One region of the Laedolimicola sp. genome, then DNA from elsewhere that is predicted to be linked to it. Evidence: riboswitches for the same ligand, from Rfam matches in the RefSeq annotation. Region 1 holds a riboswitch; each other region holds the start of a gene.

What was found. A riboswitch is a leader RNA that binds a small molecule or an ion and turns the genes downstream of it on or off. The one in region 1 is predicted to bind cobalamin.
Region 2: another riboswitch for cobalamin. It lies ahead of nikB (nickel ABC transporter permease); the one in region 1 lies ahead of ACTRC3_RS03365 (tRNA threonylcarbamoyladenosine dehydratase).
Region 3: another riboswitch for cobalamin. It lies ahead of ACTRC3_RS00160 (sirohydrochlorin cobaltochelatase); the one in region 1 lies ahead of ACTRC3_RS03365 (tRNA threonylcarbamoyladenosine dehydratase).
Region 4: another riboswitch for cobalamin. It lies ahead of ACTRC3_RS04365 (ABC transporter substrate-binding protein); the one in region 1 lies ahead of ACTRC3_RS03365 (tRNA threonylcarbamoyladenosine dehydratase).

Annotation. Positions count from the first base shown of each region.
Region 1 covers NZ_JBOKYU010000007.1:26,877-34,852, reverse strand. Annotated here, with positions in the region: gene hemC (hydroxymethylbilane synthase) at 1-543, opposite strand, end outside; gene cobJ (precorrin-3B C(17)-methyltransferase) at 610-1,344, opposite strand; gene hemA (glutamyl-tRNA reductase) at 1,410-2,612, opposite strand; gene cobM (precorrin-4 C(11)-methyltransferase) at 2,612-3,367, opposite strand; gene cobI (precorrin-2 C(20)-methyltransferase) at 3,372-4,073, opposite strand; gene ACTRC3_RS03365 (tRNA threonylcarbamoyladenosine dehydratase) at 4,074-4,874, opposite strand; cobalamin riboswitch at 5,005-5,132, opposite strand; gene ACTRC3_RS03360 (4Fe-4S binding protein) at 5,191-6,144, opposite strand; gene ACTRC3_RS03355 (FAD-dependent oxidoreductase) at 6,158-7,789, opposite strand; gene ACTRC3_RS03350 (LysR substrate-binding domain-containing protein) at 7,919-7,976, shown strand, end outside.
Region 2 covers NZ_JBOKYU010000056.1:4,062-12,037, forward strand. Annotated here, with positions in the region: gene ACTRC3_RS10550 (class I SAM-dependent methyltransferase) at 1-75, opposite strand, end outside; gene ACTRC3_RS10555 (threonine/serine exporter family protein) at 59-502, opposite strand; gene ACTRC3_RS10560 (threonine/serine exporter family protein) at 512-1,261, opposite strand; cobalamin riboswitch at 1,443-1,661, shown strand; gene nikB (nickel ABC transporter permease) at 1,756-2,700, shown strand; gene nikC (nickel transporter permease) at 2,697-3,536, shown strand; gene ACTRC3_RS10575 (ABC transporter substrate-binding protein) at 3,533-5,119, shown strand; gene ACTRC3_RS10580 (ABC transporter ATP-binding protein) at 5,153-5,935, shown strand; gene ACTRC3_RS10585 (oligopeptide/dipeptide ABC transporter ATP-binding protein) at 6,027-6,887, shown strand; gene ACTRC3_RS10590 (hypothetical protein) at 6,909-7,898, shown strand; partial or broken gene ACTRC3_RS10595 (MATE family efflux transporter) at 7,885-7,976, shown strand, end outside.
Region 3 covers NZ_JBOKYU010000001.1:27,382-35,357, forward strand. Annotated here, with positions in the region: gene ACTRC3_RS00130 (DUF5688 family protein) at 1-220, opposite strand, end outside; gene ACTRC3_RS00135 (ABC transporter ATP-binding protein) at 615-1,730, opposite strand; gene ACTRC3_RS00140 (FecCD family ABC transporter permease) at 1,734-2,777, opposite strand; gene ACTRC3_RS00145 (ABC transporter substrate-binding protein) at 2,880-4,022, opposite strand; gene ACTRC3_RS00150 (hypothetical protein) at 4,019-4,477, opposite strand; gene ACTRC3_RS00155 (hypothetical protein) at 4,590-5,159, opposite strand; gene ACTRC3_RS00160 (sirohydrochlorin cobaltochelatase) at 5,185-6,408, opposite strand; cobalamin riboswitch at 6,621-6,798, opposite strand; gene ACTRC3_RS00165 (Na+/H+ antiporter NhaC family protein) at 6,881-7,976, opposite strand, start outside.
Region 4 covers NZ_JBOKYU010000010.1:38,864-46,839, reverse strand. Annotated here, with positions in the region: gene ACTRC3_RS04385 (OPT family oligopeptide transporter) at 1-1,318, shown strand, start outside; gene ACTRC3_RS04380 (PqqD family protein) at 1,319-1,681, shown strand; gene ACTRC3_RS04375 (CapA family protein) at 1,838-3,052, shown strand; tRNA gene ACTRC3_RS04370 (tRNA-Glu) at 3,202-3,273, shown strand; cobalamin riboswitch at 3,435-3,652, shown strand; gene ACTRC3_RS04365 (ABC transporter substrate-binding protein) at 3,790-4,851, shown strand; gene ACTRC3_RS04360 (FecCD family ABC transporter permease) at 4,927-5,985, shown strand; gene ACTRC3_RS04355 (ABC transporter ATP-binding protein) at 5,998-6,786, shown strand; gene tyrS (tyrosine--tRNA ligase) at 7,211-7,976, shown strand, end outside.

The sequences.
Region 1 (7,976 bases):
CCCTTCTTCTTTGTCCAGCCCCAGCCGTTCCAGACCTGCCGCCGCCAGAAGAATCGCGTCATACTGACCCTCTTTCAGCTTCCGAATCCGGGTCTGCACATTGCCGCGCAGCATCCGGATCCGTACCGTGGGATTCAGCTCTTTGATCTGCAATTCCCGCCGGAGAGAGCTGGTTCCCACGATACTGCCCGGCGCCAGCTCCCGCGCTTTCACGCCTGTGGTGGTCACCAGCACGTCATGGACGTCAGCACGCTCCAGCACCGCACCAATGTAAAGCCCTTCCGGGAATTCCATGGGCATATCCTTGGCGCTGTGGACGGCCAGATCTACCTCTTCCTTTAGCAGAGCCTCCTCCAGTTCCCGGGTAAAAACGCCCTTGCCTCCAAAAGAGGTCAACGATTTATCCAGAATCTCGTCGCCCTTCGTAGACATTTCCACGATTTCTATCTCCGCCTCCGGGAAAGCCGCTTGAATGCGCCGCCGCACCAGATCGGTCTGTACCAGAGCCAGTTTGCTTTTTCTTGTACCGATTCGAATCTTCATAATTTACTCCTGTATTTCCATGAGCGCTGACCTCGATTTCACTTCGTTCTATCTCGGTCGCGGGCCTTACTTTAACGCGTAGCCTCTGGGGGTGATCATTCTACCGCTGCTTACATAGGTCTGCGAGTTTCCAATGATGACTACGCTGAACATATCAATCTCCGCGTTTTTAAGCTCCGCTAAGGTTGTAATCTGCTTGCTCTCCTCTTTGCGTCCCGCGTGACGCACGATACCCACAGGAGTTTCCGGCTGCCGGTAGCGCATCAGGATTTCCGCTGCCTGCTCCACATAGCCGGTACGCTTTTTGCTCTTGGGATTATACAGGCAGACGATCAGGTCGCCCTGACCGGCGCAGTCCACCCGCTTCATAATCAGATCCAGCGGCGTCATCAGATCGCTTAAGCTGATCACTGCGAAATCATGCATCAGCGGCGCACCCAGCACAGAAGCCGCCGCGCTGGCTGCCGTCACACCCGGTACGGTCTCGATCTCGATATCCGCATTCATTTCCTCTGCCACCTGGTAAATGATACCTGCCATGCCGTAGATGCCGCTGTCTCCGGAGCTGACCATGGCCACGGTCTGATCCTTCATAGCTTCCTCCACTGCCATCCGGCAGCGCTTCACTTCCTGCATCATGGGAGTCGCCAGATAATTCTTATCCGGGAAGAACTCCTTTAACATCTCCACATAGGTGGTATAACCGGTGATAATATCCGCATTGTTGATAACGTCGATACATTTGGCGGTCATATGCTCATAACCGCCGGGGCCGAAGCCCACCACGTATAATTTTCCCATTGTATTCTCCATTTTCTATCTGAAACTCTGTCGGGCTCCTTTTCCGGAATCCCGCTGATATCTGCTTATTTCTCCGGCTCCCGCAGATTCTCCACAAAGGCCTCCAGCTCCTCCGGGCTCGCATTCTCCCGGATTCGGTAAAACAGCTTGTCAATGGCCTTGCCGAAGCCCTTTTTCTCCGCTTCCTCTTCCATCCAGTGCTTTACCTCCTGCATCCGGGGTACCGCCTGCTGGAAAATCATCCAGCGCATGAAATCCTCTTCAAACTCTTCCAGAATCTCACCCGCCTGACAGACTGCTTCCTTCTTGGCCCGGTTGTTAGTCTCTGCTAACTCTTCAAGGTCGTCCATATTGTAAAAGAAGGTGTGGGGGAACTCAGCGATGGTCTCCTCGATGTCCACCGGAACCGCCAGATCCACAAAAACACGGGGCTTATCCGTCGTCATGTGCTCCTTCACCTTCGTGCCGGTCAGCGTATAATGGGGGCTGGCCGTAGCGCTGATAATCACATCCATGGCGTTGATGTAATCGTAGCGCTCCTTATAATCAATCAGGGTATTGGATTCGCTCTTGATATGGGCGTCGTGGGTCATCGTTACATTGCGGATGGTGCTGTAGATATTTAAGCCCTTCAGGCTGTACAGATTCTTCAGTACGATACCGCCGATCTGACCGGTACCGCCGATAACCATAACATTTTTACCCGCCAGGCTTCCGCCAAAGGCTTCTTCCGCTGCCTTGACCGCCAGGGTCGCCGTAGATACCGAGGTCTTCGACAAATCCGTATCCGTCTTAATCTTCTTGGAACAGGTCACGGCATAGCGGAACAGGGTATTCAGGTATTTCCCGCTGTTGCCCGCCTCCTGTGCCAGCGCATGCGCATGCTTTACCTGGCCGAGAATCTGATCCTCGCCCACCACCATGGAATCCAGTCCCGCTGTCACGGAAAACAGGTGATTGACCGCTTTTCTGTCCTGATAGAAGCGCAGATAATCGGATACGTCCTCTTTCACGGCTGCCGCTCCGGATTCCCGGAGAATCAGCTCCTGCAGCCTGGTAAATACGTTTTTCTTCTTATCCTGGTTTTTATCAAAATAGGTATAAATCTCTGTCCGGTTGCAGGTAGCGATAATGACGCTCTCTGCCGCGCCGCCCTCGTCTATGAGGATTTTCTCAAGCTCCGCCTGCTTCTCTTTGGTAAAGGCGAAAAGCTCCCGAACCTCCAGCGGCGCCGTCTTATGGCTGATGCTGATAAGCCGGATGCTCATTACGCTTCGACTCCCTTCCGGAACTCATGGGTAAAGGTCTTGTCATAAAGCCTGGACAGCTCATAATCATCTCCCAGGAAATCTCCTACTACAGTCAGCGCAGTCTTGGTGATGCCTGCTGCCTTTACCTTCTCTGCAATGTCCAACAGGGTTCCTCTTACAATCTTCTGTTCCGGCCAGCTTGCCTTGTATACAACTGCCACAGGTGTATCCGGACGATATTCTTTCCGAAGGGTTGCGGACAGCTCCTCCATCATACCGATGCTCAGGAAAATGATCATGGTGGCGTGATGTCTGGCCAGATCCTGAAGCTTTTCCCCCTCCGGCATGGGCGTTCTGCCCTCCATGCGGGTCAGGATCACCGTCTGGCTCACACCCGGCAGCGTGTATTCCTTCTTCAGGGCTGCCGCAGTCGCCAGGAAAGAGCTGACCCCCGGAATGACCTCATACTCGATACCCATGCGATCGAGAGCGTCCATCTGCTCCCGGTGCGCGCCGAAGATAGCCGGGTCGCCGGTATGTACACGGACCACCTTCAGGCCCTTGGCTTCGCCGTCCTTCATGACAGCCAGAACCTCTTCCAGGGTCATGGTGGCGCTGTTATAGATCTGCGCGCCCTCCTTGGCGTCCGCCAGCACCTTGGGGTTTACCAGAGAACCTGCGTAAATGATAATATCCGCGCTGTCGATCAGTTTCTTTCCCTTAATTGTCAGAAGCTCCGGATCTCCCGGGCCTGCTCCGATAAATGATACCATTGTTTTACCTCTTCTCTCTCTTAATGATGACGGTTGTAAAGTAACTGTATGTTCTCTCCGGATCCAGGGATCCGATATATTCGTCCTTCATACCCACGCAGCTGATGACCGTAGCGCAGCTTTCCGCGCGGTCATACTTTTTCATCAGCTCCAGGATGCGGCCAATGCTGCCACCTGCCTTCATGATGACCACGTTGTCATAGTGGGCGATGGCCTCCTCCACCTGCTGCTCCGCACGGACGGAGGGCACGATCACCAGGGACTCATTTCCCTCCATCAGCGGTAACCGGGCCGCAGCCGCTCCGCTGCAGAAGGATGGAATACCCGGGATAATCTCCGTTTCAAAGCCATGCTCTGCCACATACTGGTTCACATACATGTAAGTGCTGTATACCGAGACGTCGCCCAGGGTAATCATAGCGATATTCTTTCCCCGGGAAAGCTCTGCGGTCAGCTGCTCGCAGGCCGCTGCTCTGCACTTCTTCCGCTCCTCCTTATCCTTTGCCATCCGGAAAATGACTTCCAGGAGGTGCTTATGCTCCAGTTCCACCACCGGGCGGATGATTTCCAGCGCCGTACTCTCTTCTCCGGCTTCTTTTACCGGAACGGCGATGATATCCGCTTCATCGAGAATCCGTTTTGCTTTCAGCGTCAACAGCTCCGGATCACCCGGACCCACGCCGATGCCGTATAATTTACCCTTCATCTATTTATTCTCCTCCTGCTCCTGGGCTGCCCGGGCGCGGTTCATGGCGTCCTCGGTCAGATCCTTTACGATTTCACTTGCGATCAGAAGTCCCGCTACGGACGGTACAAATGCGGTCGAACCCGGAATGTCACGGCGTTCAGTACATTTATGCTTGGCTCCCGGCGGGCAGATACAGTTGGTTCTGCAGCTGATGGACATGTCCTCGATGGGACGCACCGCCTTCTCCTTGGAGTAGACCACCTTCAGCTTTTTGATGCCGCGTTTTTTCAATTCGCGCCGCATGACTCTCGCCAGCGGACATACGCTGGTCTTATAGATATCCGCCACCTCGAACAGGAAGGGATTCAGCTTATTGCCCGCTCCCATGCTGCTGATCAGAGGCACGCCTGCCTTCTCACATTCCTCCACCAGAGAAATCTTCGCGGTGACTGTATCGATGGCGTCCACCACATAGGTGTACCGGCTGAAATCAAATTCATCCTTATTTTCCGGCAGGAAGAAGCAGAGATGTGTATTGACCTCCGCCTTCGGATTGATCTCCAGGATACGCTCCTTCATGACCTCGGCCTTGTACTTACCCACCGTCTTCCGGGTGGCAATAATCTGGCGGTTCAGGTTCGTCAGGCACACCTTATCGTCGTCGATGAGATCAAAGGCTCCCACGCCGCTTCTCGCCAGGGCCTCCACCACATAGCCGCCCACGCCGCCGATGCCGAAGACTGCCACCCTGGAATGCTCCAGAATCTCCATGGCTTCTTTTCCCAGTAAAAGTTCTGTTCTTGAAAACTGATTTAACATAATTTTCTCCTCATGCGCTTGCAAAACAAAAAGAGATCTGTATTTTATGACAGATCTCTCCCTATGATCAGCAGCGGATTTCATCCCATCGGCCGCCAACTATATCCGGAACCGCTTTCCACGGAAGCCTGTCCATTTCCCGCAAAGAGCAGGTAGCCTGGCTTGCAGACACGCTGCTTACAGTGACCGGATCGCTCAGGCCTTCCACCTGATTCCCCTGCTTTATGCATCATGCATACTCTCTGCGTTATACCTTAGTCAGTGTAGCATACAGACGGGCTTTCGTCAACAAAATATACCCTATAGGGTTTCCCTTTTAACAGGTTGCTCCTCCTGTCAGATGAAGCTGCGCATCCAGAATCTCCTGCTTTCTCTCCAGAATTTCATCAGACAGAAGCTGCTGCTCCACGTTATCGAAGCCGAGACGTTCGATGGTCGCAGCGAAACGTTCGCCGGTAATGCCCTGCTCCCGATACAGGAGAATCGCCTTTTCAATCACGTTTAAGGCTTCTTCCTTACTGGTGAACACCTTACGCAGCGCTTTTCCGTGATTGATTTTTTTGCCCCAGCGGCCGCCGATGTAAATCTTAAATCCGTACTGACCGTCTTCGATGGCGTCGAAACGGCATTGACCCACACAGCGGCCGCAATTGTTACAGATTTCTTTGTTAATCTCCAGAACGCCGTCCTTCACCTTTGCCGCGCCGATGGGACAGGCTGCCTCTACGCTGCACTTCTTACATCCGTTGCAGCTATCCTCGTCAAATTCGGGGATTCTCTGACCGATGATTCCCAAATCATTTAAATCCGGTTTTACACAATTGTTGGGGCAGCCGCCTACCGCAATCTTAAATTTGTGCGGCAGCTTTACCGTGTGATACCCCTCATAAAAACGGTGATGGATTTCCTCGGAAATGGCGAAGGAATCCAAAAGTCCATACTGGCAGGTGGTTCCCTTACAGGCTACAACCGGGCGTACCACAGAACCGGTTCCACCTGTAATTAGTCCTTCTCTGGCAATATATTCCTTGAATTCTTCGATTTTGTCGTAGGGAACGCCCTGTACCTCCACCGTCAGACGGGTGGTAAAGGTTATCACTCCGTTTCCGAATTTTTCCGCCGCTTCCGCAATGCATCTCTGCTGCGCAGCCGTTATCTTTCCATTGACGGTAATGATTCTTGCCGAGAAATTATCGGTTCCCTTATTGCTCAGAAATCCCATTGCCTTTACGCGCTTTTCATCTTCCTTGCTGATTGTTAATGTAGCCATTGTGTGCCTCCTTTTATTCTTCCTCTGTTAATTCTGTATGGAAGGTCATGCCGCCCTCCAGTACCTTTGTATCCGTATATCCGTAAGCCTTCAGACGGTTCTGCACCAGATAAGCCCGTTTTCCCTTGGAACATACCAAAAGCAGTTTTTCGTTCCTGCCAAGCCCGTCTGCCGGACCGTCCAGGCTGTTCAGATCCACATAGGGATACCCGTGCAGCGACGGTGTAATACCCGCATCCACGATCCGATAATTTTCTCCTTCTTCCGCATACTCTGCGGCCGTCATGCTGTCCAGCTCCCCGTTCAGCTTATTCAGCAGAATATTCACTGCATGCTGCAGCGGATGAATCGCAGTGGAGAAGGGCGGCGCGTACGCAAAATCCATGTACTGCAGATCCTCCAGGGTCGCTTTCATGGAAATCGCAGTCACCGCTATATCCGTCAGCTTATCCACCGCTCCCGTTCCCACAGTCTGCATACCAAGCAGCCTGTGGCTTTCCCGATCTGCAATCAGCTTTATGACAAATAAAGCTGCGCCCGGATAGTAATGTGCCTTATCGTCCACCACACAAATCACACTCTCTGCGTCATAGCCTGCTTCCCGCGCCGCCTGCTCCAGTAATCCGGTTCTTCCCATGCAGAAGCCGGCCAGCTTCGCCACGCCGGTTCCCAGCACGCCCGGATACTGCACTGTTTTCCCGGCAAGGTGCTGCGCCGCCGCGCGGCCCGCTATATTCGCTGTGGAACCCATGGGCGACCACTGGGGCTTTCCGGTAATCCGGTTCGTTACCATAGCGCAGTCGCCGACCGCGTAGATATCCGGATCATTTGTCTGCAACGCCTGATTTGTCAACAGAGCTCCTTTGAACATTTCCAGACCGGCGTCCTGCAAAAATTCCGTATTGGGACGGATTCCCATAGCCAGGATGCAGGCGTCCGCCTTCATGGCACGGCGGGAGGTTTTTACCTTTTCTACCTTCTCCTCCCCGAGAATTTCTTCCAGGCCCGTTCCGGTAAAACACATGACGCCCGCGTCCGCCAGCTTATTTTCCACATAATCCGCAATCTCCGGATCCAGGAAGCCCGGCAGAATATGGGGCGCGAAATCAATGACAGATACCTTCACATCCTTCGCCGCCAGATTTTCCGCGATTTCCAGTCCGATAAATCCACCGCCCACGATCACTGCCCGACGGATCTCTCCAGCCTCCACAGTCTGCCGAAGCATATCTGCGTCCTCCGGCGTTCTCATATAAAATACATTTTTCAGCTGCGTGCCCGGGCAATCCGGCTCGAAGGGACGCGCGCCCGTGGCAATCACCAGCTTATCATACGCATAGGCTTCGACTGCTCCCGTATCCAGATTCACAGCCTCCACAGTTTTCCCTTTTCGGTCTACTTTTGTCACTTCAGTCCGGATTTCCACCGGCACTCCGGTTACTTTTTCATAAGATTCCGGCGTATGCACCAGCAAATCCTTTTTTTCCCGGATCACGCCGCTCACATAATACGGAAGACCGCAGCCCGCATAGGAAATATCCTTTCCCTTTGTCAGGATCCGGATGTCCGCATTTCGATCTTCCCGCTTCAGCTTGGCTGCAGCCTTGGTTCCGGCTGCTACACCGCCCACTACAATGACCTTCATTTTTCTTCCCCTTTTCTGATACATTTTCGTTACTCTTACTATAGCACTTGCTTATCAATTTGAAAAATGATATTATTTTATTAAATCAATAGGTTTTATCTATACATCTGACAGAAAAGGGGATTTTACATGACCATTCGCCATCTTTCGATTTTTACCGCCGTCGCCGAATACGGCACCATGTGTG
Region 2 (7,976 bases), on a different contig from region 1:
GCCCCAGCGCTCCAGCTTTTCTCCTTTCGAAGTATCCAGTATCTCATAATCGGTCCAGTTATCTGCGATCCACATGACAATCTCCTTTGGTCTTTAAAAATAAGCGGAAAATACTGTCCACCACCATGATGGACAGGGCGATCATTCCCGCCACAATCAGTGTCTGAATAATATAATAGGAAGTCATTCCGTCGGAACGGATGACAGAGTGGGCGATGCGGAACATGCCCGCGCCCGGCACCAGCGGTAAGATGCCCGGGATGACGAAAATCGTGACCGGAGCCTTCAGGACCCTTGCGAAAATCTGGCCGCAGAGGGAGACGAGACAGCCGGACAGAAAGGTGGACATGGCCACAGACAGATTGATTCCGATGAGAAACAGATAGATCCACCAGCCCACCGCGCCGGTGAAACCGGCCCAGATGATATATTTGCGCGGTACGTGCAGCAGAAAAGAAAAGGCCACAACGGAAAAAAACGCGCCGATAACCTGTATCAGCATAAAACCTCCTTACTGAATGAAACGAAGTCCGATGACAATACCCATAGCTACAGAGGCGGCGACCACAAAGGCCTCCATCATCCGGGCGGAGCCGGAGATATAATCCCCGTGCAGGGTGTCAAAGACCGCGTTGGTGATGGCTACGCCGGGAACCAGGGGCATAATGGCCGCGATGATGATGGAATCCAGGTTCCCTATAATAGGAAGAAACTTCAGAAGTCCGCCTGCGAACAGTGAGATTACCACAGCGCTCAGCAGGATTCCGAAGAAGGAGGGCAGCTTCATGCAGCTGCACAGATACAGGCAGATGGCCATGAAAAATCCGGCCACACCCGCCACAAAGGCCTCCTGCCAGGTTCCGCCGTAGGTCAGTGCAAAGGCCGCGGCCACGCCTGCGTTGGCCAGCAGAAAAGCCTGGGGCGGATGCGGTTCCTTTTTCAGCTTTTTAATCTTCCGGAAGGCTTCCTCCAGTTCCAGCTCCCCGCCGCAGAGTCCTCTGGAAATACTGTTAATTTCGTCGATGATACTCAGGTTCGTGCCACGGCTGTGAATCCGGCGGGTCACCGTCATGGACTGGATGGACGGGTCGTCCAGAGTGACCAGAAATCCGGTCACCATCACGAAGGCCTCGGCGGTCTTCAGTCCCGACAGCTCCAGCATCCGCTGCATGGTATCCTCCACCCGGTAAGTCTCAGCCCCGTTGGCCAGCATCAGCTCCCCCGCCATGACGGCGGTGTCGAGCAAAAGTTTGTAATCCATTTGTCTGATTTCCTTATACCTGATTTTGTATTGAGAATAATCTATGCCCATTATACCTATGTAAGAGAAGCGGGTCAAGGAAAGTATGGACAGAAAGAGAAATAATTCCTGTTTCCGAAAGGACAGGCTGAATTACCGGAAGACAAAAAATGGAAAAATCTTGACAGATATAGAGGAATCAAGTAAAATAAACGGGCATAGTGTTGTCAGTCGCGTACGGCGGCTGATAAAGAATAGAGAATCATGTGGAAATCATGGACGGTACCGCCACTGTATACATAAAGAACGATCCTTAGATGAAAGTCCGCCATTGGGGTAAACCTGAGAAGGCGAGGAGAGTTCGCTGGGCTTCTTCCCTGAATATGTGAGTCAGGAGAACTGCTATGCAGCAACCTTAGCGAACGATCTATTTGCGAAGGCTTATTTCCCATGTAAAATCGGTCATGGATGCAAAAGTATCCATGGCTTTTTTATTGCTGAAACGGAGGAAAACAGTGAAAAAGAACAGGCTCGTATCCAGACTTATCCAGATGTGCGTAGTGCTGATAGGCATTTCCTTTCTGACCTTTTTATTAACATACCTTGCGCCGGGCGATCCGGCCACAGCTATGTATGATTCCCTGGGAATTACCCCGAGTCCGGAAATGCTGGAGCAGGCCAGGCAGTCCATGGGACTGGACAAACCCTTTTTACAGCAATATGTGGACTGGATAGGCGGTATTTTTCACGGAGATTTTGGAACCTCCTTCAGTAAAAGCGCCCCGGTACTGGAGCTGCTGATGAAAAGGCTGCCGGCAACGTTCCGGCTGGCCCTGTTTTCCCTGGGGCTGATGTTAATTGTTTCGGTTCCCCTTGGAATTCTTTCAGCGGTCAGACAGGACGGGATAGCGGATTATATCGTTCGCTTTCTTTCTTTCCTGGGTATTTCACTTCCGGGCTTCCTGATTGGCCTGATCTTATTATATGTCTTCGCTTTGAAGCTGGGACTGGTAAAGGTGGCGAGCAGCTCCGTCGGAATGGAACAGATGCTGCTGCCGGGGATTACGCTGGCCATTGCCATGGCCTCCAAATATTCCAGACAGGTGCGCACGGCGGTATTGGAGGAGCTGCACCAGGATTACGTGACAGGCGCGAGAGCCCGGGGAATGAATCAGTGGGAAATACTGTTCCGCCAGGTTCTTCCCAACGCCATGCTCCCGCTGGTTACCATGCTGGGGCTATCCTTTGGATCGCTTCTCGGAGGAACCTCGGTGGTGGAGATTATTTTTTCCTATCCGGGACTGGGTATCCTGGCGGTGGGAGCGGTGAAAGCGCGGGATTATCCGTTGATCCAGGGCTTCGTATTGTGGATAGCCCTGATCTATATGGTGGTAAACCTGTTGGTGGATATATCCTATCATTACATTGATCCGAGGACCAGGGAGGGGGAGAACGGATGAAAAAGAATACAAGATTTGCGGTGCTTTCCATTCTGGTTTTCCTTATTCTGGCAGTGGCGTTCCTGGCGGACAAAATCGTTCCCTACGATCCGTTGAGCGCGTCACTGAGCGACGCATTCCAGGCGCCCGGAAAAGATCACTATTTCGGAACCGACGCGCTGGGGCGGGACGTGTTCTCCCGGGTGATCTGCGGGGCGACCACCAGTGTATACAGCGTACTGATTCTGGTGGCGGTAATCCTGGTTGTGGGTACCTTTCTTGGAATCATAGCCGGGTATTTCGGCGGAGTGGCAGACGCGGTAATCATGAGAGTGGGCGATATGATGATCGCCTTCCCGGATCTGATTCTGGCCATGGCAATCGCGGGAATTCTCGGGCCAAGCCTGAAAAATTCCATGATTGCAATCGCGGCGGTAAGCTGGACCAGATATGCCAGACTATCCAGAAGCCTGGTGCTGAAGATACGGAACAGGACTTATATATCCGCGGCGGAAATCTCAGGATCCAGACACAGCAGAATCCTGATGAGATATATGCTGCCCAACGCGCTTCCTACGATGATCATTACGGCAGCGACGGATATCGGCACCATCATGCTGTCGCTGGCAAGCCTGTCCTTCCTTGGCTTTGGAATCCAGCCCCCCACACCGGAATGGGGATATATGCTGAGCGAGGGAAGAACCTATATACTGAGCAGCCCGTGGCTGCTGTTTTGTCCGGGACTTGCGGTCTTTATTACGGTAGTCATCTTTAATCTCTGGGGTGACTGTATTAGAGATATGATAGATCCAAATGCAACAGAAAAACGAAGAAAGAAGAGGAGAAAGAGAAGATGAACGGAAAAAAACTGATTGCCCTTGCCCTTAGCCTGTGCCTTGCGGGCAGTATCACAGCATGCGGCGGCAGCGCAGGAACAGAGCAGAAAGCAGTGTCAGACGGAGGAAGCGCGAAAACACAGCTAAATGTGGCGACAGAGTTGACCAGCGCAACCCTGGATCCGGCAGATGACTGGAACAGCTGGTTTGTAATGCGCTGGGGCGCGCTGGAAACCCTGACCCGTTTTGAGGACGACGGCACCGTGTCGCCGTGGCTGGCAGAAGACTGGTCTGTAGCGGACGATCAGCTGACCTGGACCATAAAGCTGAAAGAAAATGTAACCTTCTCCAATGGAGAATCGATGACGGCGACAAAGGTTCAGGAATCCCTGGAGAGATTATTTGAGGTGACAGATCCCAATAAGGGCGGAAATGGAAACCCCTGGAATTATTTCACATATGACAGTATCAGCGCAGACGATGAAGCCTGGACTGTGACGATTGTAACAAGTGAGCCGACCGTAGACCTGCCGGGCTGCCTTGCGTATCCCTGGTATGGCATTATCGATGTGGCTGGCTCTGCGGATCGCGATATCGCTGCGGACGGACCGATTTGTACAGGACCCTATTGCTTTGTATCCAACGATCCGGAGCATGATATCCAGCTGGTAAAAAATGACAATTACTGGGACGGTGAAGTACCCTTTGAGACAGTCAATGTCATGAAGCTTGGGGAGGCTTCTGCCCGCGCAATGGCCCTGCAGGACGGTTCTGCAGACATGGGAATCAACATTGCGGCGTCTGACAGAGCGGTTCTGGAGAATGCGGATACCTATCAGATTGACGTCACCGGTGGAAACCGTGTGTGCAACTGGTTTATCAATTTTGACGGAGTGCTGGGCAATGATACCCTGAGAAAAGCGGTGATGACGGCAATTGACGGTCAGACCGTGTGCGATGTATCCACAGGCGGCTCCTATACTTACACCAATAATACGCCGGTACCCGGCTATGATTTGGATAACCCGTACAGCTACGATCCGGAGGCAGCTAAGACTATGCTGGACGAGGCCGGTATCGTAGACGGCGATGGAGACGGATACCGCGAACTGGACGGCAAAAATATCGACATCAGTATTGTAGCGACAACCAGCCGTCAGCAGGACGTAATTGCGCAAGCGTATGGGGTCCAGCTGGAAGCAATCGGAATCAAGAGCACCATTTCCATGCCGGAAAATGTAGTAGACCTGCGGGTATCCCAGGGCTTTGATCTGATGTTCAACAATGAAGTAACCACACCTACCGGAGATCCGGAGAACTTCCTGAAGCACTGGTACGGAAAGATTACCGATACAAGCTTTAATTACGGAAATTATCATAATGAAGAATACGACGCGCTGTATGAACAGCTGATCGGCGAATTTGATACGGAAAAGCGGACGGAAATTTTTACACAGATGCAGGAAATCCTGATGGAGGACGTGGCGACCATCTGCAGCGGCGCCTATAATTTCAATCTCTGCTCCGCAGCTTCTGTAGAAGGCGTTCACAGCTATGTGTGCGACTACTACTGGGTAACAAAGGATATCACACCGGCGTCATAAATAAGAAGAATAAATAGAAAAGGGGACTTTCCCATGCTGGATATAGAGAACATAACAGTTGCATATCATGGACAGCCGTTTTTGCGTGATTTCTCCCTGCATATGAAAAGAGGAGAAATTATCAGCCTGGTAGGTGAAAGCGGAAGCGGAAAGACTACGGCGATACGTTCCATTCTGGGACTTCTGCCACAGGAAGGAGAGCTGGTATCCGGCGATATTTTGTTTGAGGGAAAGTCTCTTCCTAAATACAGCGAAAAGGAAATGCAGAAGCTCCGGGGATCTAGGATATCTATGATTTTCCAGGATTCCGGAGCTATGCTGAATCCGATACGTAAAATCGGCTCGCAGTATATAGAATATATTCAGAAGCATGAAAGGCTGGGCCATAAAGCGGCGGAAGAAAAGGCGGTGGCCATGCTGGAAGCCATGCGGCTGTCGGAGCCGGAGCGCATTATGAAGAGCTACGGCTTCCAGCTGTCCGGCGGTATGCGTCAGAGGGTCGGAATTGCCATTGCCATGACCTTTGAACCGGAGCTGCTGCTGGCTGACGAGCCCACAGCTGCCCTGGACGTGACGACACAGGCGCAGATCGTGCGTCAGATGATGGAGCTGCGGAAAAATCACGGAACCTCCATTATCCTGGTAACCCATAATCTGGGCGTGGCGGCATATATGTCAGATCGGATTGTGGTTATGCAGAATGGAAGGATTGTGGAAGAGGGAGACCGGAAGACAATACTGGAGCAGCCGGGCTGCGCATACACCAGAAAACTGCTGGCTGCGGTTCCGAATATGTATGGAGAAGGCTATGTGTAAGGAAAAAACACCAATTTTGGAGACTCGTCATTTAAATAAGGTATTTACAGCCCCCGACGGACGCCCTTTGTACGCAAACAACGATATATCTTTGAAATTTTATGAAGGCGAGACCCTGGGAATTGCCGGGGAAAGCGGATGCGGCAAGAGTACGCTGGTGCGCGTGCTGTCGCTGCTTGAGCCACCCACCGATGGGGAACTTCTCCTGTTCGGCGAAAATGTCGCGGATTGGAAGGGGGAGAGAAAGCGGAAAATGCGCCGTCATATTCAGATGGTATTTCAGGATCCGACGGACTCATTTTCTCCCAGAATGAAGGTAAAGGATATTTTGTGCGAACCGCTGGAAAATTATGGACTGATAAAACCGTCGGAAAAAGCAGCGAAGGCGCGGGAGCTTCTGAAGATGGTGGAGCTTCCGGAGGAATTTGCAGAGCGGTATCCGCACAGTATGTCAGGCGGCCAGAAGCAACGTGTGGCGATTGCGCGCGCATTGGCCCTGGAGCCGGAGGTCCTGATTTGCGATGAAGCCACATCGGCGCTGGACGTATCGGTTCAGAAAAGTATCGTGGAGCTGTTGGTAAAGCTTCAGAGAGAGAAGCATACGTCGATTATTTTCATCTGTCATGACGTGGCGCTGATCCGCTCCGTCTCCCACAGAACGGCAATTATGTATCTGGGCTTTGTGGTGGAGCTTGCGGAAGGAAAGAAGCTGGGCCGCGGCGTCTGCCACCCCTATACAGAGGCGTTAAAAAGTGCGGTATTTTCTCTGGATATGGATTTTGAAAAAGAGATAGAAAGCCTGGATTCCGAGATTCCAAGCCCCTTGGAGCGTCCGACAGGCTGTCCGTTTCGGAACCGCTGTGAAAAATGCATGGAGATTTGCGCTGCAGAGAGGCCGCAGCTCCGGGAGGTGGAGAAAGGACATTGGATTGCCTGTCATCTGTATGCATGACAAGAAAGAGAGGACCATACCATGTGGAAGATTGCAGGATTTTCTTTACAGCCGGGAGAAAAAAGAAGAGTGACGATAGAAATCCCGGTGGAAGAAGCAGGAGAGGAAAAAATGTATCCGATGCCGGCGACATTGATTTGCGGCTGCGGAAAAGGAAAGACCGTTCTGATTACAGCGGGAATCCATGCGGGAGAATACCCGGCTATTCCCGCCGTGATACGGGCGGCAGGGGAGATTCAGCCGGAGGAGCTGAACGGAAACCTGATTTTTATTCACTGCGTCAATACCAGCGGATTTTTTAAGAGAACCTTTGGCCTGATTCCGGAGGACGATTTCAATCTGAACGGACAGTATCCGGGAAAAGAGGGCGGAACCACGGGAGAACGGATTGCGGATTATTTTGTGCGTAATTTTTTCGATGAGATTGATTTTATGATGGATATGCATTCCGGGGGGCAGCAGGAGCCCCTGACGCCCTGTCTCTTCTATCCGCTGGCGGAGGCTGTGACGGAGGAAGCGCTGGCTGCGGCGCGCGCCCTGGATATCCCGTGGCTGATAGCTTCGACGGCTACGGCGGGGCAGTATTCTTACGCCGCGAATTATCATAAGGTTCCCGGACTTCTGGTAGAACGGGGATATGGCGGATTCTGCAAAAAGGAGTGGGTAGACGCTTATTACAGAGATATTTTCCTGCTTTTGAAGCATTTGGAAATGTATGGTGATGTTGAAACAGAGGAACAGGTGTGTAAAAAAACGGTAGTTCCCAGAACCATCTATCTTACCTCGGATACGAAGGGAATCTGGCATACGGATCTCCATGAAAATGTGGAAGTGGCCCGGGGAGAGCTTCTGGGATACTGTACGGATTTTTACGGAGAAGTAATCAAGAAGTATTACGCGGAAGAGGATGGGGTTGTCTTCTATTATAATACAGGTTTATCTGTGGAAGAAGGCACAGCCCTGGTCGCGTATGGAATAAGGGAGTATATGATAGCAGATGAGGCAGGCTGAGCGGGGAGATTTAACACAGGGAGCCATTGGCAGAGGAATGCTTTTATTTGCGCTGCCGTTTCTGGGGAGCAGCCTGAT
Region 3 (7,976 bases), on a different contig from region 1:
CGCTTTTTGTTTTGGTAACCGTCACATAATCGCCGATCAGCACGCCGGATTCCGTCTGATTGTACCGCAGATTCGTCTCCCTTACAAACCGCTCGTCGTACCCCTCATCTCCATCCGAAAGACCTTCCGGGTAAAACTGAATCTCGCCGGGCTTCACTCCCAGAGCCTTCTTTTCCGTAAGCCGGGTCAGAAAACTGCTGCAAAACTCCTGATATGTCACGCCATATCCTCCTTTATTTTAGCTGTATTGGTCGGAACTTTCAACCTCCTTATCTTCTGTAGGTGTAGACACCCGATGAGCAATGAATTTTGCACGGGCTTTTGAAGCTTGTTTGTCAAAAAAATCATGGGATCATTGGGAAGAAGCGCCCTGTGATACAAAAGATTAATCTGATAGTTAAAGAATAGCATATTGTAATGTTTTTGTAAATTATTTCCATCCGGCAAATTTCGTAACGATACGACAATGAATTGGCTTTTCCGCGAAAAGTCTGTTCTATATCATGAAAGCTTTATACTTGCACCCACAAAAAACGTGGTCCGTAATCCCTCTCTCCACTGATTCTGCGGCAAAACCGAGGTTATCACTTTCCACGTTCTCTTTTGACTTTCTACTATATTCCTTCTAATTTACCCTGCTGTGCCGCATACTCCTTGAGCTCACACAGTCCTGCCGCCATCCCGGCCTCTGCGCCTGTCTCAGGAAGTTTCACGGTACAAATCGCCCGTTCACAGCCATCTATGAGCCGTTTCGCCTCCGCGATCTGCTCCTCTCCGATCGTCTGAAAAGCCGATACCCTCACCGTCTGCACTGCCAGCGCCTTCGCCGACGGATAATCCAAATCATTTTCCCACAAGATCCCGGCTGCAAAGGGGATTCTCTCCCTCTGAAGCTTTCGGAACACCGCCGTGCCCATGCCATTTCCGGCGATAACAAAGACCCGCGGCTCCCCATCCACAGCCGGGAGCTCCAGGTCGCCGGTCAGCTCGTCGTAGGTTCCCACGGTCATGCCATACAGCTTCGGAATATACCCTTCGGTGAAAATCTCCTCCGGCGTCCCGAACCGATCCACCTTATCGCCCCGCACGCAGGCAATTTTATCCGAGATACGGCCTGCCAGATCCAGTTCATGTAAGGACATGATGACAGACAGATTTCTTGTCCGTGACATATTTTGAATAATGGAAAGGAATTCCAGTTTGTAACGGATATCCAGAAATGAAGTGGGCTCGTCCAGCACAATAATATCCGGCTGCTGGCAGAGGGCCCGGGCCAGCATGACCCGCTGCTTCTGACCGTCGCTGGTCTTCGTATAATCCCGATCCGCCAGCTCATGGATATGTACCAGATCCATGGCCTCGTCCACCACCGCCCAGTCCTCCCCGGAGAGCACGCCAAACTTGCCCGTATAGGGGTAACGGCCTGTGGACACCACGTCCCGGCAGGTCATCATTTCCGGATGGATGCGCTCGGTCAGCACTACAGAAAGCTTCTGAGACAGTTCCTTGCCGCTCAAATCCCCCATAGCCTTGCCGTCCAGCACCGCCACGCCGCCTAAGGGCGCCAGCTGCCGGATGATACTTTTCAGAATCGTAGTCTTGCCCGCGCCGTTGGGGCCGATGAGAGTCAGGATTTCACCCTTTTTCAGGCCGATTCGGATGTCTTTGATCAGGGGAACGCCGTGGTAGCCGACGGTCAGCCCTTCCGTGTAGAAATAATAGGTATCCATATGCTACTCCGCCCTCTCCTTTTTTCTGTGAATCATGATGTAGATGACCACCGGCGCGCCGAACACCGCCGTCACTGTACTGATGGACAATTCCGTCGGCGCAAACATGGTCCGGGCCAGCAGGTCGCAAAACAGGCAGAAAGCCGCTCCACCCAGGAAACAGGCCGGAATCATCAGGATAGGCTTCGCCGTCCCGAAAAGATTCTTGACCAGATGGGGCACCGCGATTCCCACGAAGGAGACCGGACCCGCAAAGGCCGTCACGCAGGCCGACAGGACGCTGGAAAGCAGCACCAGAAGAACCCGGAATACCTGCACGTTCAGGCCCATATTTTTTGCGTAGGCCTCTCCCATCTGGTATGCGCTGATGGGCTTGGACATGAGAAAGACGCAGATAGCTGTAATTCCCACCACGATGGCCATAATCAGCACATTGTCCCAGGTCATGCCGGAAAAGCTTCCCTTGGACCAGTTGTGCAGATTCACGATGTCCGCGTCATCCGCAAAGGTCACCACGAAGTCCGTCACAGCCGAACAGATATAGCCGATCATGACGCCGCTGACGATAAGCATGGACATCTGATCCATGACCCGTGACATGAGAATCACAAAGCCCATACAGAGCATGGCTCCCGCAAAGGCCGCGATAATCAGGACCCAGGAGCTTAAAGCAAAAGCATTTCCCAGGGCTGCCACCATGACCAGGGCCACCACCAGCTTTGCGCCGGAGGAGATCCCCAGTGTAAAGGGACCCGCGATGGGGTTATGGAAGAAGGTCTGCAAAAGATAGCCGGACAGAGCCAGGCCGCCGCCCAGGATGCCTGCTGCTGCAGCCCGGGGAAATCGGATGCCCATGACGATATCCGTATAGGTATCATCGTTCCCATTTTTCCCCAGAATCTTTGGAATCTCCGCCAGCGGAATGTTCACGGTTCCGATGCAGATGCTCAAAACCAGAAAAATCAGCACCAGCAGGGCCAGTATCAGAAATGCAGCCCAGTATCTTCCTTTATTTCGGGCATTTCTGCCGCCTGTTGTGTTACTCATTGTTCCCGTTCCCTTCTGTCACTGTGCAAATTCCCACAGCTATCGTGTGTCTGTTATCCGGCGCATACTTTCCGGATCCCTCTCTTTGCGTTCCGAAGCGTATCAGTTTAACTTGTAAAGATAAGTCAGATCCCCGTCGTCCCCCACCAGCATCCGGTGAATATCCGACGTAATCGTGCCCAGCTCCATGGTAGACTGATACAGATTCTTCATGGTACAGTACACATGGCCCTCCTGCACTGCCCTGAATTTCCCCAGCAGCGGGCTTTTTGCCAGCAGCTCATCCACCGAGGAGAGCTGTCCCTCTATGGTACTGTTGTAAATGATGTAATCCGCGTCCTTCGCCCCTGCGTAGAACTCCTCCATCGTCATGGACAGGGTGGAAGTAGCATCCTCTGCATCTCCCAGATCCTGGAAAATATACGTGCCGCCCGCCAGCTCAATCATCTTCGGCAGATAGTCGGCAGATTTCCGCACGTTGGCTTCGCCGTTGCTGGTGATATAGAAAAATGCCACCGTCTTGCCTGTGGCTTCTTCGCCGCTGATGGCCTTAAAAGCATCCGCCTCACTGGCAAAGGCCGCCTCAGCCTCTTCCTCATGGCCGGTCAGCAGGCCGTAGAGCTTCACCCACTCGGTCCTGCCTAAGGGGTTCGGCTCATAGCTGGAATGATCTATCAGCACCGGAATTCCGAATTTATCCAGCTGCTCCTGCACCTCCGGCGTATGGGAAATCATGGTGTTCTCGATGGCCAGGCCGCAATTTTCCGCCAGAATCTGCTCATAATCCGGCGCAGAATATTTGCCTGCATAGAGAATGTCGCCATTCTCCATGGCTGCCTTCGCCGCATCGATATACCAGCCGTCGGCTTTGGTGCCGCTGAAGCGAATACTGTCCAGGGCGTCCAGGGATACGAACATGTCCATGACCGCCGAAGCCACCAGATATATATTCTGAATGGGCTGCTGAAGTACCGTGATATCCTTCGCCAGATCCTCCGGCGCTTCCTTATCCTCAGGAACCACCAGGAAGCGTCCGCCGTCCGTGATGGTTATCAGTGAATAGCCGCCCTCATAATTGTCAATGGTAAATTTCTGCGCGTATTCCAGCTTCGTGCTGTCCGTATAAGTCAGCTCGTCACTGATATCCGTGCTGTTCTCTGCCGTGCCGGAACCGCCTGCTCCACAGGCCGTAAGTCCCAGACACATAGCCAGGCACAGAAGAAGTGCCATCAGTTTCTTTTTCATGCCTTTGTATTCCTCTTCTTCCGCATCACAGTCGCCGCAATCGCTGCCGCTACCGCAATTATCACAATACCTGCTGCCGCCGTAGTGGAGCCCGCTCCTCCCGTGCTGCCGCCATTCTCTCCCTGAATAGAATCTGACGCAAAGGTCAGCGTATATTCTACCTCATGGGGCGTACTCATGGCCGTCGTATCGCCAATCACATCGATCCCCTCGTCAAAGACCTCCACCGGAATTTCAAAAACCGAATGCTCGTCTGTACTCACCGGAAGATACTTCTCGCCGCCCACGATCATATAGTCGTAGTGATTGCTGCTCCAGGTAATCTGGGCCACAGCCTGTCCGTCCTCCACGGACAACGCGGCAGGTGACTCAATAGTGGCCCGGCCGCTGCCGCCCTCCATGGCCACTTCTACCGTATAATTACCGTCCGCCAGCTGTAAATCCTCGATTGTCATTGTCTTACTCCTTCTATTTGAATTTCCTATAATTGGAACAAGGGGGCTGCCGCAAAACGTTCTGCACATTCTACAACAGCCCCTGCATGTTATTGTTCGCTTTTTCTAAAGCCTAGTCCTGAAGAAGCTCCGGATTGGATACGCTGACCTTATGGTCGTACCATACGCCCTTGGTTCCGATCAGCGCCAGGTCGAATTCCTCGTCCAGTGCGGGAACCGGTACGTCGAAGGCATTGGCCTCCTCCGGTTCTGTACCATCGCCGAAATCTACGGTCTCTACGGTCGGCTGCAGAAGCTCTGCGCCGTCCTTCTGGGCATCCTCTGCCAGACCTTCATACAGATTCACAATGTTCTTGGAAGGCATAACCACATGAATGGTCATCTGTCCGTCCTTTACGGTCAGCGTTCCCTTTCCCTCGTAAAATTCATTTACATGGAACATACTGCTGTCTGTATTGAAATCTGCGGTGTAAACGCCGTCCTCCAGTGCCGCTGCTGCAGCTTCTTCTGCGTCAGCCTTTTCCGGCTCCGCCGTTTCTTCTGTCTTGGCAGTTTTCTCATCGGAGCTTTCCGCTTCTGTGGTAGTCTCTGCAGCCGGCGTCTCCGCCTTGCTGCCGCAGCCCATCACCAGTGTGCAGCTTAAGACTGCCATTCCCATTAACGCGATGATTTTCTTCTTCATTTCTTTTCTTGTCCTTTATCCTTACTTATTTCATAGCCTCTGCGGTATGAGCAACATAGAGATTCTGGATTGCCTCGATCTCGCCCAGACCTGCGATCTGGCAGTCTACGCTCTCGAACTTGCCGGATGCGTTGAACATGCTCTTCCAGGAATCGTCATCGTCGCCTGCCATGTCGTTGTTTGCATGGTCGCCTGCAACTACCATCAGCGGACGAAGTACAACCTTGGTGTAACCGGCCTCTGCAACTGCGTTAATCACATTCTCACATGCAGTATCTTCCGGCTCGCCCTCTACGGTTCCGATAAATACGTTCTCATATCCCAGATCCTTCATCTGTGCCTGCATCTGGCTATAGGAAATCTTTGCGGTATGGGAGGTACCATGACCCATGAATACAAATGCCACGCCATCCTCTTTTGCTGCGTCCAGAGTATCGAAACCAGCCGTCTTTACAGCCTCAGCAGTAATAGCCTCGGCAACAGCCTTCTTGTCTGCGTTGACTGCGGAAGCGTCTGCTCCAACCTCGCCCAGAAGCGGCTCAGCTACCTTTACAGACTCAAATTTATCCTTGTATGCGTCTACCGCCTCCATCAGCTCGTCGTACTCAGCGCCGTGCATCAGATGGGTCGGCTGTACTACCAGGTTCTTTACGCCGTTGGCAACTGCGCGATCCAGAGCCTGATCCATGTTGTCAATTGCCTCGCCGTCGCGGGCCTGGATATGGTTGATGATGATCTGTGCGGTAAAGGCACGTCTTACGGACCAGTCCGGATTTGCCTCTGCCAGAGCGTCCTCGATACCCTTGATATCAGCTACACGGCTGTCATTGAAGGAAGTACCAAAGCTTACTACCAGCAGCTCGTTCTCGCCGATCTCGTCCTGGTTTCTCGGATCATCCTTGGAAGCGTCTCCGGTGTCGCGTCCGAAGTAATCCGGGTCAGCGTTCTCGCCCTCTACCAGCTCCTTCTGAGCGTCTGTCAGAGCGTCCCATGCTTCCTTGGCTGCCTTACAGTCAGCGTCTGTGGTCTCTGTTCTCTCCTGAACATAGATCTTGTCAATCAGGGCTGCTACGTTGTCAGCTGCAGCCTGATCTGCGTCCGCGTCGTCTGCAGTCTCCTCTGCAGCGTCTGTGGTCTCTTCCGTAGTAGTAGTGTCTGCAGCCGGCGTCTCAGCCTTGCTGCCGCAGCCTGCCAGCATGGATGCTGTCAGAGTTGTTACACATAACAGTGTTACAAGTTTCTTTTTCATTTTCTTTTCCTCCTGCAAAAATTTTTCAGTTAAATGAAATTCATAAGATCAGAAGGAATCTGCTAAAAAATCCGACGATCCTGTGGATCGTCGGATTTTCAGTCGTCAGCTTTACATCTGTTCGCCCATCCACGCAAAACAGCGCTGCGCGGAACAGCTGTGTCTATACCCCATCTGGCACTATCAATCCTCGTGATCCGGAATCTTTCGACTCCATGCGCCGCAGTCTGGCAGGTCTCCTGGCTTACAGTACAAGCGCTGCTTATCGTCTTCCCGATGGCTCAGTGACGTATGATAAGCCGCTCCTGCATACAGTGACGAGATCGCGCAGGTCTCTCACCTGCTTCCCTATTCTCCGTTTTTTAACGGCACCAGCTGCTTCTTATTTGATTTCACATAACCTACACAAGCATTATAGCAGTCTTTCTGAAATAATCAACTGTTTTTCCGCTATTTTTTCTTCCTTTTTGCATTATTTCGCCCGTTTTTTCATAAATAACAGATAAGCGAGCAGCAATATGATACCTACCGGCAGAGAAATCAGCGCAGACTGGGTAAATCCTGCCACAATATAGGTAATAAAGGAAATCACTGCTACACTGACCGCATAGGGAAGCTGGGTGGACACATGGTTTACATGGTTACACTGGGCTCCCGCAGACGCCATAATGGTCGTATCGGAAATCGGGGAGCAGTGGTCGCCGCAGACAGCGCCCGCCATGCAGGCAGAGATGGCCACGGTCATCAACGCCGGATGGGTGGTCTGGAACGCGTCTACCACAATCGGAATCAGGATACCAAAGGTTCCCCAGGAGGTTCCGGTGGCAAAAGCCAGGAAGCATCCAACCAGGAAAATAATAGCCGGAAGCAGAGCAACCATACCCTGAGAGCTGCTCTTAATCAGATTAGCCACGAACTCCGCGGCGCCCAGGCTGTCTGTCATGGCCTTCAGGGTCCAGGCGAAGGTCAGAATCATGATGGCCGGAACCATGGCCTTGAAGCCCTCGGGAATGCAGTTCATGCACTCCTTGAAGCCCAGGACCTTACGGCTCACATACAGCAGAATCGTGATGACCAGGGCGAAAGCACTTCCGATGGCCAGACCGATGGACGCATCACTGTTGGAGAAGGCGGTCACGAAGTCCGCGCCGTCAAAGAAGCCGCCGGTGTAAATCATGCCGATAACACAGCAGATGATCAGGGAAAGAATCGGAATCAGCAAATCCTTTACGGAACCATTTCCCACGTTATCCAGGCCTTCTGCGTTGCCGTAAGGTCTGTCCGGCGTAGTAAACAGGTCGCCCTTCTTTGCGTTGTCCTCATGGACCTTCATGGAACCGAAATCAATGTTCAGAATTGCTATCGTAATCATCATAACGATAGTCAGAATCGCGTAGAAATTATAGGGAATCGCGCTGACAAAAAGCGCCAGTCCGTCCTCACCCTCTACGAAACCGGTTACAGCCGCCGCCCAGGATGAAATGGGGGCAATGATGCAGACCGGAGCCGCCGTGGCGTCGATGAGGTACGCCAGCTTGGCACGGGAAATATTGTGCTTGTCCGTCACG
Region 4 (7,976 bases), on a different contig from region 1:
TTACAAGGGATCCGGCGTCGGTATCGACGTACTTCCGGCTCTGCTTGGCGTCGGCTATATCTGCGGAACCAAGATTTCTTCCTACCTGTTCGCAGGTGGTGTACTGGGCTGGTTCGTGCTGATGCCGCTGATCGTTCTGTTCGGTCAGAATGTCACCCTGTTCCCGGCGAGTGTAAGCGTCGCTGAGCTGTACGCGGCAGACGGTTCCTTCGCTATCTGGAGCAACTACATCAAATACATCGGCGCAGGCGCCGTAGCAGCGGGCGGAGTCATCAGCCTGATCAAGTCCCTGCCGCTGATCGTTCGCACCTTCCGCGACGCCATGAAGGGCTACGGCAAGGGCAATGCAGGAAGCGATCTGCGTACAGACAAAGACCTTCCGATGAAGGCTATCATCCTTGGCGTAGTAGCTCTGGCCCTGCTGATCTGGCTGATCCCGATTGTTCCGGTGAATCTGTTCAGCGCAATTCTGATCGTGATTTTCGGTTTCTTCTTTGCAACCGTATCCTCCCGTATGGTAGGTCTGATCGGAAGCAGCAACAACCCGGTATCCGGTATGACCATCGCGACGCTTCTGGTAACCGCTATGATCCTGAAGGCGACCGGTCAGGTAGGCCAGGCTGGTATGACAGCAGCTATCGCTATCGGTTCTGTGATCTGTATCACAGCAGCGATTGCCGGAGATACCTCTCAGGACCTGAAGACCGGTTACATCGTAGGCGCTACACCCTGGCGTCAGCAGATCGGTGAGCTCATCGGTGTGGTAGCATCCGCAGTGGCCATCGGCGCGATCCTGTACCTGCTGAATGCAGCATGGGGCTACGGTTCCACCGAGCTTCCGGCTCCCCAGGCGACTCTGATGAAGATGATCGTAGAGGGCGTTATGGGCGGCAACCTGCCCTGGACCCTGGTATTTGCAGGCGCGTTTATCGGTATCGTAGTGGAAGTCCTGGGTATCCCGGTACTTCCCTTCGCCGTAGGTCTGTATCTGCCGATTCATCTGAGCACTCCGATGATGATCGGCGGTCTGGTTCGTCTGTTCCTGGAAAAGAAGAAGGGCATGGACGAGAAGGCAAAGAAAGATATGATCGACAACGGCGTACTGTATTGCTCCGGTCTGATCGCAGGCGAGGGCCTGGTAGGTATCCTGCTGGCAGTCTTCGCGATCATCCCCATGGCAAATGGTTCCCTGGGCGACGCGATGGGCGATACCATTCTTTCCAGAACCCCGCTCAACGGCAATATCGGCGGTCTGATTTTCTTTGCCCTGCTGACCGCGACCCTGTTCAAGGTCACCATTGGCAGAAAGAAGAAATAAATGAAGAAAAAAAAGAATTATCTGGATTTTGTGCCGGTCTGCGCGCCGGGCTACAGCTGGAAGTTGAATGAAAAGAAGCTGGTGGAGATAGAAGTACAGAACAAAGGCTTCTATAATTGGCTGGCACAGAAGTTTTTCAAGCGGCCGAAGGTCAGCTATATCAGTCTGGACGAGTACGGCAGCTTTGTATGGCAGCAGATGGACGGCCAGCGGACCATCTACGACATCAGCTTTCTGGTAAAGGAATGCTACGGCGAGGAGGCGGAGCCGCTTCTTCCGCGCCTTACGAAGTTTTTCCAGATTCTGTATCAGAACCATTATATCGGATACAGTACTCCGCTGGAGAAAAAGAAACAAGCATAGAGATCAGGAAATATTAAGAATTGGCAGCAGTCCTTCCTCCCGGAGGGCTGTTGCCTTTTTCTTTGGAAACGGGTAAAATAGATATCAGATAAAATGGACGGCGGCAGCGAAGGGACGGAATCCATGGCGGGACGGAAAAGATCTTTTTACAGGGAAATGATAAAATACATTCAGATAAGTATTCTGGCAGTTCTCATGGCGCTCCTTGTAGGCGGCGCATTGTGGGCGGCGGAAGGCTTTTCTGCGCCCGGGAAAAGCGCGGAGGCTTTGGCGGATGCAGGGATGGATTCCCTGGAAAATGCGGACACTGAGAAAACAGGAAAGCTGTCAGTGGAAGTACCGACCGTACATGTGTTGACGCCGTCCGGAAAATCAGAAGCCTCTGAAGCTTGGGCAGAGGAATCGGAAGGTGCAGAAGCCTCGGATGGAGAGAACCGGAAAGAGGATGTTGCCTTATTGTTTGCAGGCGACCTGTTTCTGACTGATGTTTTACAGGAAAAATACGAGCGAAATGGCATTTCTGCAGCGGCCACATCAGATTTGCTTTCCATTACCCGCGGCGCCGATATCTTCATGCTGAATCAGGAATTTCCTTTTGGAACTACCGGTGAGGCAATGGAAGATAAGCAATATACCTTCCGGGTGGATCCCAAATATGCATCTGTATTACCGGAGCTGGGGGCAGATATCGTGACCCTGGCCAATAATCATATGCTGGATTTCGGCAGAGGGCCGCTTGCCGAGACATTAACGGCACTGGACGGAGCGGGCATTCTCCATGTGGGAGCAGGGCAGAACCTGGAGGAGGCAAAGGCTCTGAAAACCATGGAGGCAGGCGGACGGGTCATTGGCTTTCTGGGAGCCACCCGTGTGATTCCGGAGCATTCCTGGACTGCGTCTCAGAGCAATTCCGGTCTCTTTACCACCTATGATCCGACGAAGCTTCTGGGGGAGATACAGGCGGCGAAGCAGCAGTGCGACTATGTAGTGGTCTATGTCCATTGGGGAATCGAGCGGAACACAGAGCCGGAGGAGTATCAGAAGTCCTTGGCCCGCCAGTATATCGACGCCGGGGCAGACGCTGTAATTGGCGCGCACCCCCATGTGCTGCAGGGGATTGAATATTATCAGGGAAAACCGATTTTTTATAGCCTGGGCAATTTTATTTTCGCGAACCGGACCTACGAAACCATGATGGCAGAGCTGACCATTACAGACGACGGCATAGAGGTAAGGGTGATTCCCTGTGTCAGTACGGCCAACCAGATGGGACTGATGGATGGCAGTGAGCGGGCAGCCTTCTATGGAAATCTGCAGGGGCTGTGCTTCGGCGGCGTTACGATAGGGGAAGATGGAAGCGTCAGGGAGTAAGAAAAAAAGATGTATAAATTATCAGAAAAATATAAAAAATACGTGAAAAATAAAGAAATTAAAAATTTTGAAAAAAACACTTGCATTTCCCCTTGTCTTATTATATACTAAACAAGTCGCAAGCGAGCGGCACAAAAGAATAAGGAAATGGTCGATTGGTCAAGCGGTTAAGACGTCGCCCTCTCACGGCGAAAACAGGGGTTCGATTCCCCTATCGACTGCTGAAAAGCTTCTGGTTATCCAGGAGCTTTTTGTTTTATGCAACAGGAAATTCCTATGGAATCCCCTGTTACATAAAAAATATTATCGCACTGTGGAGAAGTGGAAGAAACTGGCATGGATTAACAATATTTGATGCTTGACAAGAAAAGAAAAAATATGTTATATATTTAACGGAGTGAGTGCCGACTAACAGAAATGTTGGGCCGGTGAAAAGGGAAACAGGTGTAAATCCTGTGCGGTGCCGCCGCTGTAAGCGCAAAGTTTCAGGGCCGTTTTCCTTCACTGTCCGTAAGGTACAGGAAATGGTACGGGACGGGAAGAAGGAAGACAAAAAAGGCCGGCGTAAGTCAGAAGACCTGCTTATTCTGCTTTTGCTGTCACGGTCCATGACATTTGCGAAAGATAGAGGGCGCAGTGCGTCCGGATGCCGAATACGGGTGCATCATCTGATCAGAAGTGATTGGGTGGTGCTTTTTTTATGGACGAATCATTTTACAGAACGAAGGAGAAGAAACATGAAGAAGAAAGTAGTAAGCGTACTCTTAAGTACCTGTCTCGCGGCAGGCCTGCTGGCAGGCTGTGGTTCCAAGGCAGCGGACACCACAACAGAGGAGAACACAGAGGCTGCCGAAAGCGCCGACGAGACAAAGGAGACTGCAGACGCAGACGACGCCTATGAGCCGGTTACCATTACCCTGAACCTGGAGCGTTCCGGACTGGGTGAGAACGTAGAGTACACCATCACCAAAATGCCCTCCGCTGTGGTAGCTTCCGGTGACCAGATGGCAGATTTTTTCTTTGATCTGGGATTGCAGGATCAGATGGCAGGCTATACCAAGGGCTTTTGCTGGAGTACGGCTTCCGAGTATCCGGCCCGCGATCAGGTTCCCCAGCTGATGAACCCGGGCGAAGGCCTGACAAATCTGTCCAAGGAAGAGCTGCTGGCAACCGGCTGCGATTTCCTGATGGGCTGGGATTCCACATTTTCCGATAAGAATTTCAACAAGGATTTCTGCGATGAGAATGGTATCGCCATGTATTTCCCGTATGTATGCACAGACAGCGCAACCTTTGCGGATCTGTATAAGGACTACGAAACTCTGGGCGAGATCTTCAAGGTGCAGGATCTGGCAGCTGAGAAGGTACAGGCTATGAAGGATACCCTGCAGGAGGTGCAGGACGCTCTGGGTGATGAGGCCTATGAGAATCCGGTAAAAGTATTTGCTTATGATTCCGGAGAGGATGTACCGTTTACCGCTTGCCAGGGCATGCCGGGCGACATCATCAAGAAGGCCGGCGGTATCTCCATCTTCGATGATATCGAAGCAGGCTGGGCAAAGCCCTCCTGGGAGGAAGTAGTAGAGCGTGATCCGGACGTGATTCTGATTCTGGAGTATACCGGAGACGATGTAGCAGAGAAGCGGGAGTTCCTGGAGACCAATGAATTCACCAAGGATCTGCGCGCCGTAAAGGAAGGCAGAATCTACTCCGTATGCTGCAGCGATATGCAGGGTAGCGCAGGAAGCGCCAACGCGGTTAAGACCATTGCAGAGCAGCTGTATCCGGATAAATTCTAACAGGGGGAAAGACAGGGGAGTGAAAGCTCCCCGTTTTTCTTGCTCATTCTATTTGTGTTCACGAAGGAGGAATCTATGAAAGGAACAGTAAAATCGGGCAAAGGCCGCTTCCTTGTGACGCTGCTGCTGGTATTGCTGCTGATTGCCGCGGTATTGACCATATCCGTAACCATCGGCGCAGTGAACGTCTCAGCAGGCGATATTGGAAAAATTCTGGTAAATAAAATCTCTGGGAAGGATATCTTTCGAATTGCCTGGGAGGGCAAGACGGAAAATATCATCTGGAATATCCGGTTTCCCCGCGTGCTGATGGCCTTTATCGTAGGTGCGGGACTGGCGCTGTGCGGCGTCCTGATGCAGGCGCTGACCAAGAATCCCCTGGCAGATCCCTATGTACTGGGTATCTCCTCCGGAGCTTCTGCCGGAGCAGTCTGTGCCATCCTGCTTGGTTGGTTCAGCTTTATGGGCGGATATTCCGTTATCTTTGGCGCTACCATGGGAGCGGCTGTCTCCATCTGTCTGTCTTTAAGTATCGCCTCCATTCATGGCCGGATTACCTCGACGCAGCTGGTGCTGGCGGGTATCGCGACTTCCGCCCTGTTTTCAGCCTTTACCAATCTGATGGTATACGGAATCAATACGGGATCGGATAAGACGAAGATGGCGCTCTATTGGATGGTAGGATCCTTAAGCGGAGCCACCTGGAGCAAGCTGAGATATGTGGTGGTGGTTGGCGTTGTGGTAATCGTGGTCATTTTCCTGTTCGCGAAGGAGCTGGATGTATTGCTTCTGGGCGACGACGTGGCGGAAACTCTGGGTGTGGATACCCGTAAAATGAAACTGGTTATTATTGCGGCTTCCACGATCCTGACCGGCGTTGTGGTATCCGTCAGCGGCGTTATCGGATTTGTGGGACTGGTTGTACCCCATATTATGCGAAGCTTTGTGGGATCCGGACACAGACGGCTGATCCCCATGGCGATTCTGGGAGGAGGACTCTTCACAATGCTTACCGATCTGATTTCACGCACCATCATTGCTCCGTCTGAATTGCCCATAGGCGTGGTGGCGGCCTTTTTCGGCGCGCCCTTCTTCCTGTATCTGATTCGCCGGGGCAATATGGGAAAAAAGTAGAGGAGGCAGAGTATGAGTTTACAGGTAAAAAATCTGGATTATCAGATAGACGGAAAAAGCATTCTGGAACAAATCTGCCTGGAAGTGCAGGACGGCGAGTTTGTGGGCCTGGTTGGTCCCAATGGCTGCGGCAAATCTACGCTTCTCAAAAATATCTACCGAACCTACAAGCCGGGCCGGGGTACCGTTTTTCTGAATGAAAAGGATGTGCTGGATTTTTCCTTCAAAAAAATGGCCGGGGAAATGGCAGTCATGGCCCAGGAAAATCATGTGGAGTTTGATTTCGAGGTGCGGGATATGGTCATGTTCGGCCGGTACGCCAAGAAAAAATTCCTGCAGGGGGATTCGGCGGAGGACAAGAAGCTCTGTGAAAAATGCCTGAAGGAAGTGGGACTGTCCGGCTACGAGCACCGTTCCTACTTAAGCCTGTCCGGCGGCGAGAAGCAGCGTGTGCTGCTGGCCCGGGTGCTGATGCAGGAGAGTGCCTTTATTGTGCTGGATGAGCCCACGAACCATCTGGATGTGAGCTATCAGTATCAGATTATGGATATTTTAAAGGGGCAGGACGTGACGGTATTTTCATCTATTCATGACCTGAATCTGGCGGCCCTGTACTGCGATCGGATTATTTTCATGTATCAGGGGAAGATTGTGGATTACGGTACGCCGGAAGAGGTGCTCACAAAAGAAAATATCCGGGAGTACTTTGGAATCGAAGCGCAGATCACAACCAATACGGCCACGGGAAAACGGCAGATCTATTATCTGCCGGGCTGGATAAAAAGCGGAAAAAGGGCTTGACAAAACCAGTTTCCCCTGCCTATAATAAACGCAGATTTACACATAAACCAAAAGGCTTTGACGGGAACAAGTAGAAGTCGGAGGGAGCGGACAGAAAGCAGCCGGGCGATGAGAGGCGCGCGTATCTCCTGATTTTGAATACATCCCCGAGCTTCGTACCGAACCCATTTCCGGAAGCAGTTTTCCGGGGCAGGAAGTAGGCTGCGACGGAATCCCGCACCCGTTAGCGTGCTAGAGTGTCGATAGCTGGCACTTGAAGAGGTAAGCAGCGCGAGCTGTTTATGAAAAAAAGGTGGTAACACGAGCGTAACCCTCGTCCTTTTAAGAAAGGATGAGGGTTTTTTGCACGAAGCCCGTGAACCCTGGCTTTGAAAAAGCCAGGGTTTGCACAGCAGAGAGAATTTCTAATTAGGAGGAAGAGAACATGGCAGAAAATATTTATGACGTACTCATGGAGCGCGGCTTCATCGAGCAGTGTACCCATCCGGAGGAGGTAAGAGAGCTCCTCGGAAAGGAAAAAGTAACCTTTTACATCGGCTTTGACGCCACTGCAGACAGCCTGACCGCAGGACATTTCCTGACCATCATGGCCATGATGCACATGCAGCGGGCAGGACATCGTCCCATCGCCCTTTTAGGCGGCGGAACTACCATGGTAGGCGATCCCTCCGGTAAGTCCGATATGCGTAAGATCATGACAAAGGAAACCATCCAGCACAATGCAGAATGTTTCAAGAATCAGCTGTCCCGTTTCATCAACTTTGACAACGACAACGCGATTCTGGCCAATAACGCGGACTGGCTGCTGGATCTGAATTATGTGGATTTCCTGCGTGAGGTGGGAGCGCATTTCTCCGTAAACCGGATGCTGAACGCGGAGTGCTACAAGCAGAGAATGGAGAAGGGACTGACCTTCTTTGAGTTTAACTACATGATCATGCAGTCCTACGATTTCCTGAAGCTGAACCAGATGTACGGCTGCCAGATGGAGCTGGGCGGCAATGACCAGTGGTCCAATATCATCGGCGGCGTAGAGCTGATCCGCAGAAAAGAGAATAAGCCGGCATACGGTCTGACCTTCAAGCTTCTGACCACCAGCGAGGGCATCAAGATGGGCAAGACCATGAAGGGCGCCGTGTGGCTTGATCCGGAGAAAACCTCTCCCTACGAGTTTTACCAGTACTGGAGAA